4 regions of the Halomonas sp. G11 genome follow, and region 3 is predicted to be linked to each of the others. Evidence: predicted binding sites of a transcription regulator. Region 3 holds the regulator's gene; each other region holds the start of a gene.
What was found. The regulator sigma-54, encoded in region 3, starts transcription at its own class of promoters, with help from an activator protein. The targets are predictions, from matches to a motif close to TGGCACNNNNNTTGCTNT.

Region 1 (5,403 bases), on a different contig from region 3:
AAAGTATTTCCTGGTAGGCGGGGCGTCTGGCGCAGACAGCTTCGATAGGTTGCGAGAAGAGTCGGAAATGATCATTGTCGAGCGCGTTCTGCAAGCGCTGTACCCAGCGAAGCTCACCGTCGCGTTCGAGTACCGAATGGTCATTGGCCTGGTAACAGTGAAGTCGGTTGCGTCCTGCCTCCTTGGCGGTGTAGCAGGCGGCATCGGCAGCGTGCAGGGCATCGGTTAACTGCATGTGGGCATCACTCAGAACGACCAGCCCGATGCTGACGCCAATACCAAAGGTGTGCTCCTGCCAAGCAAAGCGATAGTTTTCGATATCGCAGCGGATGGCATCGGCGATTTGTCTGGCCTGATCCATAGGGCAGTTGGGCAGTAACAGGGCAAACTCGTCGCCACCAAGGCGGGCGACGGTATCGCTGCTGCGGACATAAGCCTGCAGTTTTGTGGCCACCTGGCGGAGAAGCTCATCACCGGCGATGTGGCCGCAGGTATCGTTGACGATCTTGAACTGGTCAAGATCCAGATAGCATAAAACGTGACTGCCTTCCTGGCCATCGAGCAACTGGCTCAGCGTTGTTTCAAATGCTCGACGGTTGATTAGCCCTGTCAGGTTGTCGTGGCTGGCCTGGTAGTTAAGCTGGTCGGCAAGTTGGCGAGTGATGCTGACGTCCTGGAAGACGGCCACTGCGCCCAACGTAATGCCGCTGCGCGAGCGAATCGGGGCGGCACTGTGTTGAATGGGCGTTCGCTGTCCGTCGCAGTGCTCAAGCCAGCCGTCGTCCGTGGAATGAATGGCGCGATGCTGGGTGAGCACCTGGCGCGCCGGGTTGCTCAGTAGACTGCCGGTTTTGTCGTCAATGAGGCGATAAATCGACTGGATCGGTTTTTCACGAGCCTCGCGAAGGTGCCAGCCGGTCAGCCGCTGGGCTTCGCTATTCATGAACGTGATCAGGCCGCTGGCATCGCAGGTGATGACGCCATCGCCAATCGAGGCCAGGGTCGTTCTGGCCAGGTCCCGCTCGCGGTTTAGCTGTTCCTGCAGACGCTTGCGTTCGGTAATGTCGCGCACCATGCCGGAACGTTCCGAGTCCGAGCCGCTGGCCCCTTCGCTGATCTGGACTTCCAGATAGCGGACTTCCTGAGTGGCGGAGCGCAGCTTGATTTCGTGGCGTTCACCCGGCGCAAGGTTGGTGCGCTCCAGCAAGCGGCTGACAGGGGTGCCTACCATCTGCTCGGCTTGAACGCCAAACAGTTGCTCCGCCCCGGGGTTGAGGCTGGTGAGTATCCCGTTGGCCTGCCAAGTAAGCACGCCGTCACGCAGGTTGTGAAGCATCACCCGGGTATGGCCGATAGCGCTTTCCAGGGCCGCTGCGACCCGGTTGTAGCCTGCGGCAATCTCGCCCACTTCAGAAAAAGGGTCTGCCTCGATGCGCTGGCGCATGTCGCCCTGTTGTTCATGGCGGCGCATGTGTTCGAGCAATTGGGTCAGTTCGTTATGGGTGCCGTGTTCGGCGAGGTTTAAGCCCATTTTTTCATCTTCAGGGCTAACCCGAAACGGAAAATAGCGCCCGGAGATACGAAACAGCAGCCACGCAATGCCAAAGCTCCAGAGTCCACAGATAACGACGCCCAGCAACTGCACACCGGCCTGTTCCGCCGTGCCCAGCCCAGTTCCCAGCGCCTCGGGGTCGGCTATCCAGGGCAGAGCGAGTGTGCCCCAAATGCCGGGAATCAAATGCGCCGGAATAGCGCCTACAGCATCATCGATGCGGTGGTTGAGCAGCCATTCGCTGGTGATCACCATCAGAACACCGCTGACAGCCCCGAGCCCCAGTGCTGCCGACATCGACACTGCATGGGCACCTGCGGTAACAGCGACCAATCCGGCAATGGCGCCGTTGATGGCATACATGACGTCTGCATAGCGGCGGGCTCGCCAGCCCATCAGCATGGCGGATAGAATGCCCCCGGCGGCGCCCAGGACCGTATTGGCGAGAATGCCGGGTACCTGGCCGTTGATGGCCAGCGTGCTGCCGCCGTTGAAGCCAAACCAGCCGAGTATCATGAACAGCGCCCCTAGCATGGCAAGGGGCAGGTTGCCCGCCGGGAAGGCGGTGGGGGGGTGGTTTTGGTTGAAGCGTCCCTGGCGAGGGCCGATGGCGAGAACGGCCGCAAGCGCGACCCAGCCCCCCACGCTGTGAACGACGGTGGAACCTGCAAAATCCACAAACCCCAGCGAAGCGAGCCAGCCGCTTTCGCCTCCCAGTAGGCCGCCCCATGCCCAGTGCCCGAATACGGGGTAGATGAGCAGCGCTATCCAGAGGGCGGTCCAGAGGTAGGCAAAAAACGGCATTCTCTCGGCGACGGCGCCTGCCACAATGGTCGCCGCGGTAGCGCAGAACATGGCTTGAAAGATGAATAGCGTGATTACCCAGCTGGATGCTGAGTTGAGCTGCCACCCGAACAGGCTTGTGCCCAGCCAGCCGCTTTCCGAGACGCCGAACATCAACCCGAAGCCCACCAGCCAGAAGACGCTCAGTGCAATGGCAAAATCCGCAATATTTTTCATTGCGACATTGATGGCGTTTTTGCTGCGGGTTGTGCCCGCTTCCAGGCATAAAAAACCCGCCTGCATGACAAAGACCAGTGCGGCTGCCCATAATACCCATAGTGTATCGAGCAGTTCTGTATCGATGATGGGGGTAAGTGGCATGGTGGCATCCTTGTTCTTTTTTGGTGCGCTGTTAGCTCTATTTGGGTGCATGGCGCACGGCGAAGCGTGGTTAAGGCGGCGCTGAATTAGCGCCTTTTGCCCTAATGATGGTCCTCGCGGTAATAAGGCAAAGCAATTGCTGTGCCGTAATACCGGACGCTTTCGGTTTTTTTGTCTTTGGCGATATTAATTTCTGATATTTTGATTAAAAACAGTTTTTTAGACTGTATTAATGCTTCTTTATCAGTGCTATTTTTTAGGTAACTAGGCGTGCGGTGTGACTGACCTGCGTGTCGTGCAATTTGTCGATGGGAGGGTGTTTCAATGTCGCGTCATGCGGTGGTGTTAGGGGCAGGTATGGTAGGTGTCAGCATTGCATGGCATCTGCAGCAGCGGGGGATTCAGGTCACTCTGATGGACCGACGCCAGCCAGGCCGGGAAACCTCCTTTGGCAATGCCGGTATTATCCAGCGTGAAGCGGTAAAGCCCTACCCCTTTCCTCGCGATTTGAAAACCATCCTGAGCGTGCTGCCCAATCGACGCGTGGATATTCGCTATCGTACTGGCGGTATGCTGGAGGCGGCGTCGCCGTTATTGAGTTATTGGCATCATTCCTCGCCGCGTCGCTACCGCCAGATCGTGCCGGAATATGCCTCCTTGATTCAGTTGTGTCTTAAAACCCATGGACCGATGATCGAGGCCGCGGGTGCCGAGGACCTGGTGCGTCGCCAAGGCTGGCTGGAGATATATCGAACGCCTGAGAAGCTGGCCAAGCGCGCGAAAGAGGCCGAAGAAATGCGGGACCTCTACGATGTGCAATTTCAGGTGTTGGATCGAAAGGCGTTGCTAGACAGGCAGCCTGGCCTTGGCGATGACATCATGGGGGCCATTCACTGGCTTGATCCCTGGACAGTCGCTGATCCTGGCGCGTTGGTGGCCGCGTATGCGGCATCATTCGTCGCCAATGGCGGTCAGATTGTGCAAAGTGACATTCAGTCGGTTACCCAGCGTGAAGCACAATGGTGTGTGACCACCAGTGATGGAGAGGTGGCCGCAGACGATGTCGTAATGGCGCTGGGACCCTGGTCAGGCGAGTGGCTCAAGGGCTTGGGATACCGCTTCCCGACCTTCGTCAAGCGGGGCTATCACATGCATTATGCCACTCAAGCACCGGCTCGGTTGCAGTACTGGTTGATGGATGCCGAGGTAGGCTACTTGCTGGCGCCCATGAATGCCGGTATTCGGCTGACCACCGGTGCCGAGCTGGACCGCCTTGAGTCACCGGCTGATGAAGGCCAGCTAAGCGCGGCGGAAAGCGCTGCACGGCGTATTTTTCCGCTGGCTGAGCGTCTTGATGAAGCCGCCTGGAAGGGCGCACGCCCGTGTCTTCCGGATATGAAGCCGGTGATTGGCCCTGCGCCTCGGCATAAAGGCCTCTGGTTGGCCTTCGGACACGGTCATCAAGGGTTTACCCTGGGGCCGGCAACGGGCTACCTGCTTGCTGACATGATGGAAGGCAAGACGCCCGCCATCGATATGGCGCCCTTCAGGGCCGAGCGTTTTTAGATGGCATGTTTTGCGTGTTGCCGCACCATTTGCTAGTCTTCTGGTATATTCGTACTACATTGAGGTGATCATATGGATGTAGCCGTCAGCAATGCGGTCAGCACAGCGCTCTACATGAACCAGGCCCAGAGTGCTGAGCAGGCTCAAATGCAGGTGTTCAAGGAAGCATTGGATACGCAGGCCCAGCAGGTGACTGACATCATGGCGTCCGCCGATACCGGTGCACAGCCTGATCTGGCAAAAGAGGGCACCGTGGGAACTCAGGTCAACACCTTCGCCTAACATTCATTTGGTTAGCGACAGCTTTGAAAAAAACGCCGGTCTCCCGGCGTTTTTTTATGGCCGTTTATCCGCGTCTGGCTCCTTTCCATGGTGCGCGCTGTTCAGGACAGGAAGCTGCGCTTCTAACCCGTCCCAAAACCGTCCTCTTGTGGCCCAAGATTGTCTGCGAGGGTACAATTGCCAGCAATGCCATATAGCTCGGCCGCTGACACTTGGCATCTATGTGTCTGGCTGAGTACACGCTAATGATGAGGCCCGATGAAAGATACCCAATTAGCCCAGGAAGCCGGGCTTAGAAGAACCTTTGCTATCATTTCCCACCCTGATGCCGGTAAAACGACCATTACTGAAAAGATGCTGCTGTTCGGCAATGCCATCCAGCTGGCCGGTTCGGTGAAAAGCAAGCGTAATGACCGTCATGCCACCTCGGACTGGATGAAAATGGAGCAGGAACGGGGCATCTCGGTGACAACCTCCGTGATGCAGTTTCCCTACGGAGGACGCATCGTTAACCTGCTTGATACGCCAGGTCACGAGGATTTCTCTGAAGATACCTACCGTACCCTGACAGCGGTGGACTCTGCCCTGATGGTGATTGACGGCGCTAAAGGCGTCGAGGACCGGACCATCAAGCTGATGGACGTCTGTCGTCTGCGCACCACGCCGATTCTGACCTTCATCAATAAAATGGACCGCGATATCCGTGACCCTATCGAGGTGATGGACGAAGTCGAGACGGTGCTCAATATCCAGTGTGCGCCCATGACATGGCCCATCGGCATGGGACGGCATTTCCGTGGGGTGTATCACCTGTACAACGATGTGGTTCATCTCTACAC
Region 2 (5,403 bases), on a different contig from region 3:
ACAATTCACCGGTCAACGCGATGACCGTTGAGTTGCCCGAGAACACCAGCCTGGACGGCGATACCCTTATCGCGTTCCAGCGCCAGGCCGAGCCTATACTGGCGGCGCTTGATAGCGGTGAAACCGGCACGATCAGCCTGGTCGGCAACACATCGGACGACGACAGCGAATAACCCTCTCGTTCCTGCCAAAAAGCGCCACTTGTGGCGCTTTTTTTGTGTGACCCAACGAGGCTGCTTACGCAGCCATTAGCCTGAAAGTCGTACGGGTTGGCTGAGTGCCGACTCCACGGCTGCATCGTGGCCGTATATGTCCGGTCGAAATTCGACCTCGCCCTCAGCATTCGGCCAGGCCGTCAAATAATGCAGCGCGATGGGCACGCGACGCGGCAAGCTGAGCTGCCGATCGCTTTGACTACTGGCCACCAAGCTCGCCACCTGCGCCGTACTGCCGGTATCCTCTAACAGCAACTGGGCAAACTGGGTGACACCTTCCACCCTGACGCAGCCTGAACTCAGTGCGCGCTGGTGCCGCTGAAAAAGTCCCTGAGCCGGCGTGTCGTGCAGATAGATCATATGGTCATTGGGAAAACGCACGACGACGCTGCCTAATGGATTCGCGCTACCCGCCACCTGACGCAGCATGACACTGCCCGGTCGTTGCCAGTCGACTTCAGCAGCATCCACCGGGTTACCGTCAAAATCAACTACCTGAATATTCTCCTCGGCCAGGTAGTCAATATCTTCCCGCACCCGGGGTAATATGTCCTCGCGTAGGATAGTGGGGGGAATGGTCCAGCTCGGGTTTAACGTTAAGTGGGTGATCGCCGACTGTATCACCGGCGTTGCCCGCTGAGGCGAACCTACCACGACACGGGTTTGCCAGTGCTCACCACCTGGCCGCGTGTAATGCAACCGGTAACCGGCCAGGTCAACCCACACCCTCGGCCCATCGTCCGGTTGAGCCCCCATCCACCGCGCGCGCTCAAGATTCACCCTGAGCTGTTCGACCCGCGATGACAGGGGGACGTTAAGCGCTCGGCGGGTTTGCTCGCCGACCACCCCATCTTCCTGAAGCAGGTGGCGCCGTTGAAAACGTTTGACGGCCGCCGCAAGCTGAGCATCAAACTGACGTTGATCAGGAACATCGACGTCTATCTGGGGATAAGCCTGAGGATTCGCCGCGAGCAGGTGCGGCTCACCCCAGCGGGTCAATCGATGCCGCAGGGTCAGCACATCATCATGTTGGTCGCCAGGTCGCAACGATTCTTCACGATGGTCGAGGTAAGGCGCATTCGCCTGCAATGACCGCGTTTGGAAATCAATAAACGCCGCCCTTAATCGACGGTACGCCGAGGAGTCTGGACGCGCCTGGTCAAGCGCCGCCGCAATATCCAACTGATTCACGGCCTCGGCCACCGCCCTCATCGAGTAACCCCGCGACGGCCGCTCGGCATCCCATTGAGCGCTCAGCCGACGGGGGTTGACCTGGCCACGATTCAAATGATCAAGGGCTTGCAACAGCGCCTGGCTCGCCTGCAACTCAAACGCCACCTGGGCGGACTCCCCGCCTGCCTGGCTGCGTTCAAACGCCGCCATGAGCGACGCTGCTGCATAGTGCTCGGGGTTTATGCCGTCCTGCTCAAGCTCATTGAGCCCTGCCACAAGTGCCTCCACACTGTCGGCCGTCGTCCATACTGGCTGATAATTGCGGTATTGATAGAAGCTATCGATAGGCAAACGCTGCTCGCTCGCCGCCAAACGCACTTCCAGCGCCTCGCTTATTGGTGTCGCGGTGTCTGCACCCGCGCTACCCGCCACACCCACGCTCAGGCAAAGCGCCATGCCTACTGCCCATCGTCTTAATGGCTGCCGCTCGTTCATTGCCCTCTCCTTGCGTTACTATGACGTTCCCAATAGTGTGTCGTACTTAATTGTTATAATAGCGTGTTAATGACCGACTAACCGCGCTCCACTTCCAGGATGGACTTATATGGTGCCATGTTTTTCGCTTCGTACCTGGCTTATTTGGCTTCCCGCCACGTTATTGTCACTTCCCGTCCATGCTTCCAGTTTTTTTAGTCAACTCGATAGTGAACCACCGGATGGCGTTCTGCCGTTAAACCACCAACTGCTTCAGCTCGCGCCAGGCGCCAGCCCGGATGCGCTTCGCCTCGCCGCTCAGGCGCTCAGCTGCCGCGACCCTCACGCCGAGCGCTTGGCGGTGATCGATTACTCACTGCCGTCAACCGAACCACGGCTCTGGGTGTTCGATCTGGCCCGGCATGAATTGATGTTCCAGGAACTGGTCTCCCACGGTCAAGGGTCGGGGGATGCCCAGGCGGAGACGTTTTCCAACATCCCCGACAGCCACCAATCCAGCATCGGGCTGTTTAAGACGATGAACAGTTACTACGGCCGCAATGGCTATTCACTGCGCCTCGAGGGCCTGGAGGCGAACGTTAACGACAACGCCTATGAGCGCGCCATCGTGATCCATGGTGCCGACTACGTCAGCGAAGCCTTTATTGACCAGACGGGGCGGCTGGGACGCAGCCACGGCTGCCCGGCGGTTCGCGAAGAAATCACCTATCCCTTGATTGATAGCTTAAAGGGCGACCACTATGTGTTTGCCTATTACCCTGACCAGGAATGGGTCGCGACCTCACAGGTGATAAACTGCCCCAACGCGCCGTCACTTGCCAACCGCTTTTAACGCCCTATATCCAGGAGGCAAGCCCATGACTCACCCCAAATCCTTAGACCTGGCATTACAGGGCGGCGGCTCTCACGGGGCCTACACCTGGGGCGTCATTGACCGCTTGCTGGCGGACTCCCGGGTCGAGATCGAGGGCATCAGCGGCACCAGCGCGGGAGCAATGAACGGCGTGGTCATGGCCGACGCGCTCACCCGCGGCGATAAAGAAACCGCCCGCAAGGCACTGCGCGACTTCTGGCAGGCCGTTAGCCGAGCGGGCATGGCAAGCCCTATCCGTCGCTCACCGCTGGACAAGCTGACCGGCAACTGGAGTCTCGAACACTCGCCCGGCTATATCGCCATGGACCTGATGAGCCGACTGGTCTCGCCCTATCAGTTCAATCCCCTCAACGTGAATCCTCTGCGTGAAATTGTGGCCGAACGGATCGACTTTGATCGGGTCCGCCGCTGTGAACAGCTCAAGCTGTTCGTGACTGCCACAAACGTCCGTACTGGCAAGCAGCGGGTCTTTCGTCGCCATGAGATGAGCCTGGATGCGGTCATGGCCTCCGCTTGCCTGCCGTTTGTGTTCCAGGCCGTCGAGATTGATGGGGAAGCCTACTGGGATGGCGGCTATATGGGGAACCCGGCGCTGTTCCCGCTGATGGAAGAATGTAGCGCACGCGATATTCTGCTCGTTCAGATCAACCCCATTCGACGCGACACCTTACCCACCACGGCGTCGGCCATCATGAACCGCCTTAACGAAATCACCTTCAATTCAGCACTAATCAAAGAAGTGCGCATGATCGCCATGCTTAAACAGGTGCTTGACGCCCAGGGTATCGAAAACTGCTACCAGCAGGCGTTGTTCCATCGCATCAGTGGTGAAGGCGCGCTACTGCCCTTGTCGGTATCCAGCAAGCTGAATGCCGAGTGGCCCTTTCTTTGCCATCTGTTTGAACAGGGCCATGCCGCTGCCGACCGCTGGCTGGAAGACAACATCGATGCGCTCGGCGAACGCTCCACGCTGGATATCGACGATGTCTATCTGGATGAGAGCTCGGCGCCTTCTGCAGCACCAAACTAGGCCAAATCCGGTGCACTGATGCCCAATAATGCAGCATTAACGCGACCGTTATCTTCCAAGCCTGCCCCTCAGCCGTTATTCAGCAAACTATAATTCACTGATTTAGATAAAAAAATACAGCCATGGCAACCACTTTGCATAATTACAGGCAGTGGTGGTAGGCGTGGACCAGGCCCAATCGGGTACGAGTGCGTCGAACCTGACCTTCAATGAAGAAGGCATGTTCTCGTGAACCGATGACGCTGCGTGCTTCACGCGCAGGGTATTGAACTCGTAAAAGAACCCGTGAGGCCATCCCATGGATATTCGCAACAAAGCCAACCGTATTCGGTTGCTCAATTTCTCTACGCCACAAATGCGCGCATTCCATTTTTCGTGGTTTGCATTCCATCTCTGTTTTTTTGGCTGGTTTGGCATTGCGCCGCTCATGGCGGTGGTACGTGAAGACCTAGCTCTCACCCAGACCCAGATCGGTAACACCATCATCGCCTCGGTCGCGATCACCGTCATTATCCGCCTGGTGATCGGCGTATTATGCGACCGCCTCGGGCCACGCAAGACCTATTCCGGCTTGTTGCTGCTCGGTTCCATCCCGGTGATGGGCATCGGCCTGGCCGACAGCTTTGAAACCTTCCTGCTTGCGCGCCTGGCGATTGGGGCCATCGGTGCGTCGTTCGTTATCACTCAATACCATACTTCCATCATGTTTGCGCCCAACGTTGTGGGTACCGCCAACGCCACCAGTGCAGGCTGGGGGAACCTGGGCGGCGGCACGACCCAGATCGTCATGCCGCTGATCTTTGCCGGCATGCTGATGCTGGGGGTCAACGAGGCGCTGGGCTGGCGGCTAGCCATGGTCGTGCCGGGGGTCGTGCTGTTCTTCACCGGCATTGCCTATTGGCTGTTTACCCAGGATGCACCCGACGGTAACTTTGACGAACTGCGCGCTCGCGGCGAGCTACCGCCCGCAAGCGGCGAAAACGGCGCGCTACAAAGCTTTACCGTCGCGGCAAAGGATATTCGCGTGTGGGCGCTGTTCGTCGTGTACGGGATTTGTTTTGGCGTGGAGTTGACGATCAACAACATTGCCGCCATCTACTTTTTCGACAATTTTAATTTGACGCTTGCCACCGCTGGCCTGATTGCGGGCCTGTTTGGGTTGATGAATATCTTTGCGCGTACACTGGGGGGAATATTTTCTGACCTGTTTGCCAAGCATGGCGGCTTGAAGGGACGCGTGCGCTGGTTACTGGTCGCCCTCATTTGTGAAGGCATTGCCCTGATCGCCTTCTCACAGATGCATATACTGAGCCTGGCGATTGGCATCATGCTGGTGTTCAGCCTCTTTGTTCAGATGGCCGAAGGCGCTACCTATGGGGTGGTCCCCTTCATCAATAAAAAAGCCCTGGGCGCGGTGGCCGGTATTGTGGGCGCGGGCGGCAACGTTGGCGCCGTCTCTGCCGCCTTCCTGTTTCGCAGTGAAAGCCTGACCTATCAGCAAGGCCTCTTCTACCTGGGGCTAGCCGTCCTTGCCTTGGCCTCATGCGTCCTGCTGGTACGCTTCAGCGATGCGCAAGAAGCCGAAGAGGCAACCGCCTACCGAGAAGCGGTCGGCG
Region 3 (5,403 bases):
CTGGGACTGGCACTTATCGTGCTGGCTCTGGGCGGCTTGCTGGTATGGCTGGACCCGGGCGGCCTTCAAACCGTCCCGACAGACCCGGACGCCCGTGCCGAGGAGCCAGGCCACGTCCTTCACGATGCCGAACTGACGCTGTTTGATGAGCAGGGGAATATTCAGCAGGGATTAACCACGCCTCGCCTGGTGCATACTCCCCAATCCGCCTCGACACTCGCCGAGACCCCGCATGCCACGCTTTATGACAGCGAGCGGCGCGTCTGGAACGCCACGTCAGAGATAGGTACGCTTAATACCCGTTCTCAGGAGCTGACGCTTTCGGGCGACGCAAGATTGATCGCCCCTGAAGAAGGCTGGCAGCTTGACACGGACGTTCTGCACTATGAGGGGAAAACCGCCCATGCGTGGAGTGACACTCATGTGCTGCTCCAGCAACCACCCCAGCGCATGACAGCACGGCGTATGGATGCATGGCTCAACGAGGAGGAAGTGCGGCTTGAAGGTGACGTTCAAGGCCACCACCCTCCGGAGACGCAACCCGGACAGGAATGAAACATGAAAGCGTTTATCTACACGGCGATGGCGGCTGCCTGCCTAGTGCCTTTTTATGCGACGGCGGATAACCACCAGCAGCCGGTTGAAGTCGTCGCCGACCAGCTCGACCTGGATCAGCGCGCCGGTACAGCGGTCTACACCGGCGACGTCGAAATTCGCCAAGGCAACATGCTGATAAGAGGCGACGAAGTGGAAATCCAGCGTAACGAGGAAGGCGAGCTCTCCCGGGCCACAGCGCTGGGCGAACGGGCCTATCTGCGGCGCCAGCCCGAGGATCAGGATGGCCCGATGGAAGGCTGGGGTCGGCGGGTGATCTACCATGTCGCCGAGCGCCGGGTCGAGTTGATTGATCAGGCGGAAATCATCCAGCAAGGCGACCGCTTTACCGGGGGACGCCTGGAATATTTCATCGACCAAGAGGTCGTCAAGGCGCGTTCCGATGTCGACAATCAAGAGTCGCAGCGCATTCGCATGACGCTGCAACCCGAAGGTTAAGGAGAGCCAGATGGCCGTTGCCGACAACAGCGCAACACGAACGCTATACGCCCGTCACTTGGCAAAAAGCTACAAACGCCGGCGCGTGGTGAAAGACATCAACCTGGATATCTCACAGGGCAGCATCGTCGGCCTGCTCGGCCCCAATGGCGCTGGCAAGACCACGTCATTCTACATGATTGTCGGCCTGGTCAAGGCAGATGCAGGCAGCGTTGGGATTGATCACCTCGACCTTTCCCGAGCGCCCATGCACGAGCGCGCCAAGGCAGGCATTGGCTATTTGCCCCAGGAGGCGTCGATCTTCCGCAAGCTTTCCGTCGCCGACAACATCATGGCCATTTTGCAAACCCGTAACGACCTGGACCGCGCCGGACGCGAAGCACGCCTGGAAACACTCCTGGAAGAGTTTCATATCACCCATATCCGCGACAATATGGGCATGAGCCTTTCCGGGGGCGAACGGCGGCGCGTCGAGATCGCAAGGTCCCTCGCCACCGAACCTGCGTTCATTCTGCTTGATGAACCTTTCGCGGGTGTAGACCCCATCTCCGTGGGCGACATCAAGTCGATCATCCGCGCCTTGAAAGACCGCGACATTGGCGTCTTGATTACCGACCACAATGTGCGTGAAACACTGGATATCTGCGACGTGGCCTACATCGTTGGCGACGGGCATATCATCGCCAGCGGTTCGCCGGACGCTATTCTTGACAATCAGGAGGTACGTGACGTTTACCTAGGTGCTGATTTTCGTCTCTAAAGCCCTTAATGGCATATTTATTGCCAATGGCATACTTATTGCACTTGCACCCGATCACAACTCGCACTAGGGTGGATGCTTTCCGATAAACGAGTGGTTCTCAGATGGTCATGAAAGCTTCTCTTCAACTGCGGATCGGCACCCAGCTCACCATGACACCTCAGCTGCAGCAGGCGATTGCCCTGCTACAGCTATCAACGCTCGATTTACGCCAGGAAATTCAGCAAGCGCTCGATGCCAACCCCATGCTCGAGCAGGAAGACGAGTTCAGCGAAAGCGAACAAGCCGCCAGCGAGCCGGAAGAAAGCGAGTGGGCAGATAGCATTCCCAAGGAGCTGTCCGTCGACAGCGACTGGTCAGATACCTATCAGGATACGGCTGGCAGCGGCAGCACAAGCAGCGACGGGCCTGACTTCGAGCGCCAGGCAGCCGGGCAAAGCCTTCATGGCCATCTCCTCTGGCAACTCGCCATGACCGATTTGAGCCAACGCGAACAGTTAGTAGCCGAAAGCCTGATTGATGCGCTGGATGCTAACGGCTATCTCACCCAACCCCTTAACGACATCCGTGAAGGACTGCGAGATCAGGGCGTGGAAGGCCTCAGCCAGCGCGAGGTCGAAACCATTCTGCTGCGGCTGCAACAGTTCGAGCCCACCGGCATCTTCGCCCGCGATCTTCGCGAATGCCTGATGCTTCAGCTCGCCGCCCTGCCCGACGACACCCCGCTGCTGATGCCTGCCCGGCGGCTGGTCCGCCAGTTCCTGGAAGCCCTGGGCAAGAACGATCAGCGCCTCCTCAAGCGGCGACTCGGTCTGGACGATGCACAGCTCGATGACGTCATCCAACTGATCAGAAGCCTGGACCCGCGCCCCGGCAGCGTTTACAGCGCCACTGACGATAGTTACGTGATTCCCGACCTGGTGGTTCACCACGATAACGAAGGCTGGCACCTCGAACTCAACCCCGAGGCCTTGCCCAAACTCAGGATTCAACCCGACTACGCCAGCCTGATCAAGCGCGCCGACAAAAGCCAGGATAACCAATTTCTCAAGGATCACTTGCAGGAAGCCCGCTGGCTGATCAAAAGCCTCTCCAGCCGCAACGACACCCTGCTACGCGTTGGGCGGGAAATCATTACCCGCCAGATCGGCTTTCTCGAACACGGCGAAGAAGCCATGAAACCGCTTATCCTGGCCGATATTGCCGATGCGGTGGAGATGCACGAATCGACCATTTCTCGTGTCACCACCCAGAAGTTCATCCATACACCGCGGGGCATTTTCGAACTTAAATACTTCTTTTCCAGCCAGATCAGTAGCCAGGACGGCGACAGCCACTCCAGTACGGCCATTCGCGCACGCCTCAAAAAACTGATCCAGGAAGAACCCCCCGGCAAACCCTTGTCGGATAGCCGTCTGGTCACCCTGCTGGAGGAAGCCGGTATCCACGTGGCCCGACGCACGGTCGCCAAATATCGCGAAGGCATGGGCATTCCTTCGTCCAGCGAACGCCGCCGCTTACGTTAGGCAAATGGAAACTCACTACAAGGGCTTTGCTTAACGCCAAAAAGGGTTACAATCGAAGAACAGTCCGACGGATAAGGAGTACGTCAATGCAAGTCAATATCACCGGTCATCATGTAGAACTGACTGACGCCTTGCGTGACTATGTCAACGAAAAGTTGGAACGCGTTGAGCGCCATTACGACAACATCACCACCGTACAGGTAACGCTCTCGGTCGAAAAAGAGCGTCAACAGGCCGCCTGTACGCTGCACGCTGCAGGCGCTGACTTGCATGCCGAGGCCCTTGATAACGATATGTACGCCGCCATTGACGCCCTGGCGGACAAGATCGATCGACAACTCGTTAAGCATAAGGAAAAAGCACAAGCCCGCGCCCAGGGCGCAGGTGTGCGTTAATTCAATGACGTTGGCCACAATCCTCCCCCCGGAACGCGTTCTCTACGATGTGCCCGGGGGCAGCAAAAAACGGGTGCTGGAGTTTTTCAGCACCTTTATCGCCCAAAACATTCCCAGCCTCGACAGCCAGGAGGTGTTCAGCCGTCTGATTGGCCGTGAACGCCTCGGCAGTACGGGGATTGGTAACGGCGTGGCGATTCCCCATGCGCGAAGTCCGCATTGTGATTCGCCCATCGCCGGCTTTCTCAAACTCAATGAAGCGGTCGACTTCGACGCCATTGACGGAGACCCGGTTGACCTGGTGTTTGTTCTGCTCGTGCCAGAAGAAGCCGACGACACGCACCTGGCACTGCTGGGCCAAGTTGCCTCCATCATGAATGATGCCGACACGCGCCAGCAGCTACGCAAGTCGGGTAGTCAACGTGAATTGCTGGACCTCATCTCCGCCAAGATACGCGAACAGGCTGCCAGCCTTTAAATAGGCGAGGCGCTTAATGGACCGTCCTAATCCCGGGTCGCTTGTCCAAGTCGCTTGACCGCAAGCAAGAGAGCCTTCATGCAACTCGTCATTATTAGTGGCCGATCGGGGTCAGGCAAATCGATAGCTTTACAGGCGCTGGAAGATCTGGGTTATTACGCTATTGATAACCTGCCCGCCATGCTGCTGGATTCCCTGGTGGAGGAGTTGCGCGATCAGGGCGATCGCACCCACTTGGCTGTCAGTATTGACGCACGCAACCTGCCAGGCGCACTTGCCAAACTTCCCGAACTGCTCAAAGAGCTTCGGCAGCGGACCATCAAGTGCCAGATCGTGTATCTCACCACCGACGCACGCATTTTGCTGGAACGCTATTCAGCTACTCGCAGACGGCACCCGTTAACCCGCAACAGCAGCCTCACGCTAGAAGAAGCCATCGACAAAGAAGAGCAAACGCTGCACGAGATTCGCGACCTGGCCGATTTGACCATCGACACGACCCGGCTTTCGGTGCATGACCTTCGTCGCCGCATCACTGATCAGGTCGCCCATCAGCGGCGTGACCAGCTAACGCTGACTTTCGAGTCCTTCGGCTATAAGCGCGGCGTTCCGCTGGATGCGGATATTGTCTTTGATGTCCGCTGCCTGCCCAATCCCTACTGGGATCCGGCGTTACGGGGCTCCACTGGCCGCGACGCTGACATCATTGCGTTTTTGTCCAGTTACCCACTGGTCGATGACATGACCCGCGATATCGAGGCCTGGCTTGAACGCTGGCTGCCAGCCTATCAGCACAGCCAGCGCAGCTACATGACGGTTGCGATTGGCTGTACCGGCGGTCAGCACCGCTCGGTTTACATCGCTGAACAACTGGCGCAACGCATCGCCAATCTGATGGGTGAAGTACAATTACGCCACCGCGAGCTGGGCTTGCAATACACGGTCAACGCACCGCTTTAGTTCGAGCCACGTTGACCAGACCATCATCTATCGCGAAGACCCTCATAGCCAAAAGGAACCAGGGTGCCAGAACGTAGACTTACCCTCACTAACCAACGCGGCCTTCACGCGCGGGCCGCCACAAAGCTTGTACAATGCAGTCAGCAATTTGACGCCAATGTCCGCGTTTACAAACAGCACCAGGAAGCCGATGCCGCCAATATCATGGCGCTGCTGATGCTCGCAGCCCCC
Region 4 (5,403 bases), on a different contig from region 3:
AGCCGCCGTGCAGCAGCACATAGGCGATGACCGGGAAAGCCAGCAAGGCAAACACGACCACCCAGCGCTTGAGCGGCAGCCTGGGGATCACCAGCCAGGCGATAATGCTGGCGAACATGGCAAACACGATGTTGGCGCGCCAGTACTCCTCGCTGGGATAGAGGCCATAAATGAACTGGGAAAAGCGTGCGTTGACGAACACCCAGCAGGCACCTACCCGGGAGCAGTCTTCGCGGCTATCGCCCACCCAATCGGCATCGATAAAGGCCCATTGAATCGTCGGCACCACCAGCAGGTAGAGAACATAAAGGCCCAACAGCGTGAACAGGCTGTTGATCGGGCCGTTGAACAGGTTGCCGCGTAGCCAGGCAATGGGGCCAATGGTGCCTTTGGGGGCCGGCTGCTCGGGTATCACTTCTTTGTTGTGAATCATAAAGTCGCCTCCGGCCTAGCGTTCGACAAGCGCAACGCGAGCGTTGAACCAGTTCATGAACATGGACACCAGCAAGCTGATGATCAGATAAACCGCCATGGTCATGGCAATCACTTCGATAGCCTGACCAGTCTGGTTGAGCGTGGTGCCAGCAAACACCGAGACCAGATCGGGGTAACCGATGGCGGTGGCCAGTGAGGAGTTCTTGATCAGGTTGAGGTATTGGCTGGTGAGCGGCGGAATAATGACCCGCAGGGCTTGGGGAATGATCACCAGACGCAGGACGAGTTTGCGCGGCAAGCTGAGTGCCTGAGCGGCTTCCGTTTGGCCATGGGGAATCGCCTGAATACCCGAGCGCACAATTTCGGCAATGAAGGAGGCGGTATAGATGGATAGTGCCAGCCACAATGCCAGGAATTCCGGGATGATGGTGATGCCCCCCGCGAAATTGAAGCCGCGCAGTTCGGGCATTTCCCAGGTCACCGGGACACCGGTGACAACCAGTATCAGCAATGGAAGGCCGAAAATAAGCACCAGCGATATCCAGAAAACCGGCAGGCGCTTGCCAGTTGCCTCGTGGCGGCGTTTATTCCACACCACCAGCGCGATGCTGGCAACAATGGCGACGACGAAGGTGGCGGGAATCAAGCCAAAGCCGGATTCAAACAGCGGCTCGGGCAGATACAGCCCTCGCACGTTCAGAAAAATCGCCTCGCCAAACGCCATGCTTTCCCGAGCGCTGGGCAGAGCCCGCAGTACCGCGAAGTACCAGAAGAAAATCTGCAGTAACAGCGGGATGTTACGAAACGTTTCGATGTAGGCGTTGGCCAGCTTAGCGATCAGCCAATTGGGCGACAGCCGCGCAATGCCGACAATAAAACCGATAATCGAGGCAGCCAGTACCCCCAATCCACCGACCAGCAGTGTGTTGAGCAGGCCTATGATGAAGGTGCGGCCGTAGCTGCTTTGCGAGGAGAACTCGATCAAGGTCTGACCAATACCGAAGCCGGCTGTATTGCTCAAAAAGCCAAAGCCGGTGGTGATACCGCGGGCATCCAGGTTGGCTTGGGTATTGCCGATAATATAAATCAGAAACGCCACAACGGCGGCGATTAGAATGATCTGGAAAATAAGCGCGCGCTTTGCGCGGTCTCGCCAGAACGGCGGCTTTTGGCCGACGGGGCGAGCGTTGGGTCTTACGGACATGGGTGGCGTCTCCGCGATACGGAAGGTCAATCAAATGGCCCGCCTATACCCTGGAAATAGGGAATGGCGGGCCAGGGGTCAAGCGAGACGCTTAGCGGATCGGCGGCGCGTACTGCACGCCACCGTCAGTCCACAGGGCGTTAACGCCGCGTTCAATCTCAAGCGGCGAATCCATGCCCACGTTACGGTCAAAGCTTTCAGCGTAGTTACCGACCTGGCTGATGATGTTATAAGCCCAATCGGCTTCCAAGCCCATTTCTTCGCCGTAGTTGCCGTCCTGGCCAAGCAGACGTGCGATGTTGGGATCTTCGGATTCGAGCATCTCATCGACGTTTTCACTAGAGATGCCGTATTCCTCGGCATTCAGCATGGCAAACAGCGACCATTTGACGATGTTGAACCAGGTGTCATCGCCTTGGCGAACGACCGGGCCCAGGGGCTCTTTGGAAATGACATCCGAAAGAATGACGGAGTCTTCCGGGTTCTCAAGCTGGATACGCAGGGCGGCCAGCTGAGAGGTATCGGAGGTCAGCACGTCGCAACGACCCGCCTGGTAACCACCTACCGTCTGTTCGGAGGTATCGAACACGATGGGGTTGAATTCCATATCGTTGGCGCGGAAATAATCGGCCAGGTTCAGTTCGGTGGTCGTACCGGACTGAATACAAATCGAGGCACCGTTGAGTTCGTCAACGCTGGAAATACCCAGGTCGCGAGCGACCATGAAGCCCTGACCATCGTAGAAGGTCACGCCGGTGAAGTTGAGACCCAGCGTTGTATCCCGCGTCGTGGTCCAGGTGGTGTTGCGTGACAGTACATCCACTTCGCCGGACTGCAGCGCCGTGAAGCGCTCTACGGCGTTGAGAGAAATGTAGTCGACCGCGTCGGCATCACCGAGGACGGCGGCGGCGACGGCACGGCAGACGTCGACGTCAAGGCCTTGCCAGTTGCCATCGTCGTCAGGAGCAGAAAAGCCGGGTAGGCCGTCACTCACGCCACAACGAACGGCGCCGTTATCCCGGGTATCTTCCAGCGTGTCAGCCTGAGCGGTTGTCATTCCCGCAAGGGTAATCGAACCAGCAGATACCAGCAGCGCCAAGTGTTTTTTCTTCAACATTTAGGTTCCCTCGAATTGTTTGAAATCTTTATGCATGCCGTAGCATGTCACTTAACCTAGCAAGGAAGATGCCAAAAGGGGTACAGCCGTTGATTCAGCGCTTTTCAACGCTAAATCGAACGTTTGATACGAACGTCTAGGTGCAAAAAAATAAAAATGCCCACCCTTCATGCACCTTTATGGGGCGACGAGGGGTGGGCAGTGATGCAAAGCGATCTCGGGCGGTATTATTCGGCGTCGAAGGCCCTGCGCATAAATGGCGGTAACGCCAGTGCGCCGCGATGGGCTTCCAGCGTATAGTACTCGAGCGGCAGGTCGTGGTTGGCAACTGCCTGCTCGCGAAAGGCGTTGACGTCGACGTTCTTGCCCGCCAGCGTCACGCTCCACCAGCCGGACGGATACACCGGCTGCGGGAAGGGCAGCGTGGCGACGCTGTCAAACCCCGCTTCCCGCATGTCGTTGCGCAATTCACGGATGATGGTGCCGCTGTGGTAAAGCGGTGATTCACTCTGCTGCACCATGACGCCGCCGTCTTTAAGGATGCGATGGCAGCGCTGCAAGAAATCGGTTTTAAACAGGCCCTCGGCAGGCCCCACCGGGTCAGTCGAGTCGATGATCAGCACATCGATGCTCTCGTCGGGGGTATCATCCACCCACTTGACCCCATCGGCAAACAGCAGCTCGGCGCGGGGGTCGTTATTCGATTCCACCAGCGTTGGAAAGAAACGCTCGGAGGCTTTGGTGACTTCTTCGTCGATATCGATCTGGGTAACGTGCTCGACCCCAGGGTGGCGCAATACTTCCTTGAGCGTACCGCAGTCGCCGCCCCCAATGATCACCACCCGCTTGGGATCCTGATGGGTGAACAAGGCCGGATGGGCAATCATCTCGTGATAGAGGAAGTTATCGCGGTCGGTGAGCATCACGCAGCCGTCCAGCACCAGCAGGTTGCCGTAGGTCTCGGTGGCGTAGACCTCCAGGTGCTGATAGGGGCTTTGCACATCCAGCAGTTTCTCAGTGACTTTCAGCGAGAAAGCACTGCCGTGGCTATCAAAGACTTCGGTAAACCACTGGTCGTCACGTAATTCGCTCATTGTGAGGCTCCCGGGTGCGCATCGTCCGATTGCGTCGCGATGCTCTGATGATATTGCGGGCTAAGGTCGTGCAGCGCTTCCATGAAGGCGGTGACATGGTCGGGGTTGGTGAACTGGCTGATGCCGTGGCCCAGGTTAAAGATATGCCCGGGGCCATGACCGTAGCTTTCCAGCACGCGGGCGACTTCGGCGCGGATCGCGGAAGGCCGCGCAAACAGCACGTTGGGGTCCAGATTACCCTGCAGCGCGACCTTGTGGCCGACCCGGGCGCGGGCATCGGAAAGCTCGGTGGACCAGTCGATGCCCACGGCATCGGACCCGGCACAAGCGATGTGTTCCAGCCACTGGCCGCCATTCTTGGTAAACAGAATCACCGGCACCCGGCGCCCGTCGTGCTCGCGGATCAAGCCGGCGACAATCTGCTCCATGTAGCGCAGCGAAAACTCGAGGTACGCCGGGGTGGTCAGCGCGCCGCCCCAGGTATCGAAGATCTGAACCGCCTGGGCGCCCGCACGGATTTGCGCGTTGAGGTAGTCGGTCACCGCATGGGCCAGGGTGTCCAGCAGCTGGTGCATGGTATCCGGCGTGTCGTAGAGCATGGTTTTCAGATGGCGGAAATCCTTGCTCGAACTGCCTTCGACCATGTAGGTGGCCAGCGTCCAGGGGCTGCCGGAGAAGCCGATCAACGGCATGCGGCCGTTCAGTTCACGGCGAATCGTGGACACCGCACGCATCACATAATCCAGGTCGCGCTCGGCATCGGGGACGCGGAGCGCGGCGACTTCCTCAGCGGTACGCACAGTCTTTTTGAATTTGGGGCCTTCACCGGTTTCGAAATACAGTCCCAGACCCATGGCGTCGGGGATTGTCAGGATATCCGAAAACAGGATGGCGGCATCCAGCGGGAAACGCTCAAGGGGCTGCAGCGTTACCTCGCAGGCCAGGTCATGGTTCTGGCACAGGTCCATGAAACTACCTGCATCGGCGCGTTTAGCGCGGTATTCCGGAAGGTAGCGGCCTGCCTGGCGCATCATCCACACCGGCGTGCGGTCAACGGGCTTGCGCGCCAGCGCGCGAAGAAAACGATCGTTTTGCAAAGGTGTGGGGTTCATAGACACTTGCTCTTGAGAAGTTTGCCCGCATTGTAGAGGAGCTATTGTACTGGAAGATAGACCGCAAGGCGGCGCGACCCATGGCAAAAATTGTCGCACCACGCCGATTTTTCTCGACGTTTTTCCGTCACGCTAATCGTGAGCCGACCGCCGCTTCCTGCTAAACTACACGACCATTTTGCCAACACTGGTGTGGTTAACTGGTTTGGTTAATCAGCGAGGTAACCTGTGACCATTCGCTTCATCGCCGCTTCACGCCTGCCCACGCCCTGGGCCACGTTCACTATGCATGGTTTCGAAGACGAAGCCACCGGCAAGGATCACATTGCCTTGACGTTGGGTGATGTGACCGGCGATGAACCGGTGTTGGGGCGTGTTCACTCGGAGTGCCTGACCGGTGACGCCTTGTTTTCGATGCGCTGTGACTGCGGCTATCAGCTA

Region 1: a site for sigma-54 is predicted at 2,846-2,863, ahead of amt (ammonium transporter). Genes of this name have one in related genera too.
Region 2: a site for sigma-54 is predicted at 3,911-3,928, ahead of ADS46_RS04645 (NarK family nitrate/nitrite MFS transporter). Genes of this name have one in related genera too.
Region 4: a site for sigma-54 is predicted at 2,813-2,830, ahead of ADS46_RS13185 (amino acid ABC transporter substrate-binding protein). Genes of this name have one in related genera too.

What each region holds. Positions count from the first base shown of each region.
Region 1 is NZ_LYXG01000023.1:270,616-276,018, forward strand. Features, by position in the region: gene amt (ammonium transporter) at 1-2,716, opposite strand, end outside; gene ADS46_RS12180 (NAD(P)/FAD-dependent oxidoreductase) at 3,041-4,282, shown strand; gene ADS46_RS12185 (putative motility protein) at 4,355-4,564, shown strand; gene ADS46_RS12190 (peptide chain release factor 3) at 4,823-5,403, shown strand, end outside.
Region 2 is NZ_LYXG01000008.1:54,441-59,843, forward strand. Features, by position in the region: gene ADS46_RS04625 (peptidoglycan DD-metalloendopeptidase family protein) at 1-173, shown strand, start outside; gene ADS46_RS04630 (L,D-transpeptidase family protein) at 249-1,883, opposite strand; gene ADS46_RS04635 (murein L,D-transpeptidase catalytic domain family protein) at 1,993-2,715, shown strand; gene ADS46_RS04640 (patatin-like phospholipase family protein) at 2,741-3,787, shown strand; gene ADS46_RS04645 (NarK family nitrate/nitrite MFS transporter) at 4,086-5,403, shown strand, end outside.
Region 3 is NZ_LYXG01000040.1:96,375-101,777, forward strand. Features, by position in the region: gene lptC (LPS export ABC transporter periplasmic protein LptC) at 1-555, shown strand, start outside; gene lptA (lipopolysaccharide transport periplasmic protein LptA) at 559-1,053, shown strand; gene lptB (LPS export ABC transporter ATP-binding protein) at 1,064-1,813, shown strand; gene ADS46_RS14230 (RNA polymerase factor sigma-54) at 1,918-3,339, shown strand; gene hpf (ribosome hibernation-promoting factor, HPF/YfiA family) at 3,426-3,734, shown strand; gene ADS46_RS14240 (PTS sugar transporter subunit IIA) at 3,739-4,212, shown strand; gene rapZ (RNase adapter RapZ) at 4,291-5,172, shown strand; gene ADS46_RS14250 (HPr family phosphocarrier protein) at 5,236-5,403, shown strand, end outside.
Region 4 is NZ_LYXG01000034.1:39,473-44,875, forward strand. Features, by position in the region: gene ADS46_RS13175 (amino acid ABC transporter permease) at 1-433, opposite strand, end outside; gene ADS46_RS13180 (amino acid ABC transporter permease) at 449-1,639, opposite strand; gene ADS46_RS13185 (amino acid ABC transporter substrate-binding protein) at 1,731-2,756, opposite strand; gene speE (polyamine aminopropyltransferase) at 2,984-3,850, opposite strand; gene hemE (uroporphyrinogen decarboxylase) at 3,847-4,962, opposite strand; gene ribA (GTP cyclohydrolase II) at 5,191-5,403, shown strand, end outside.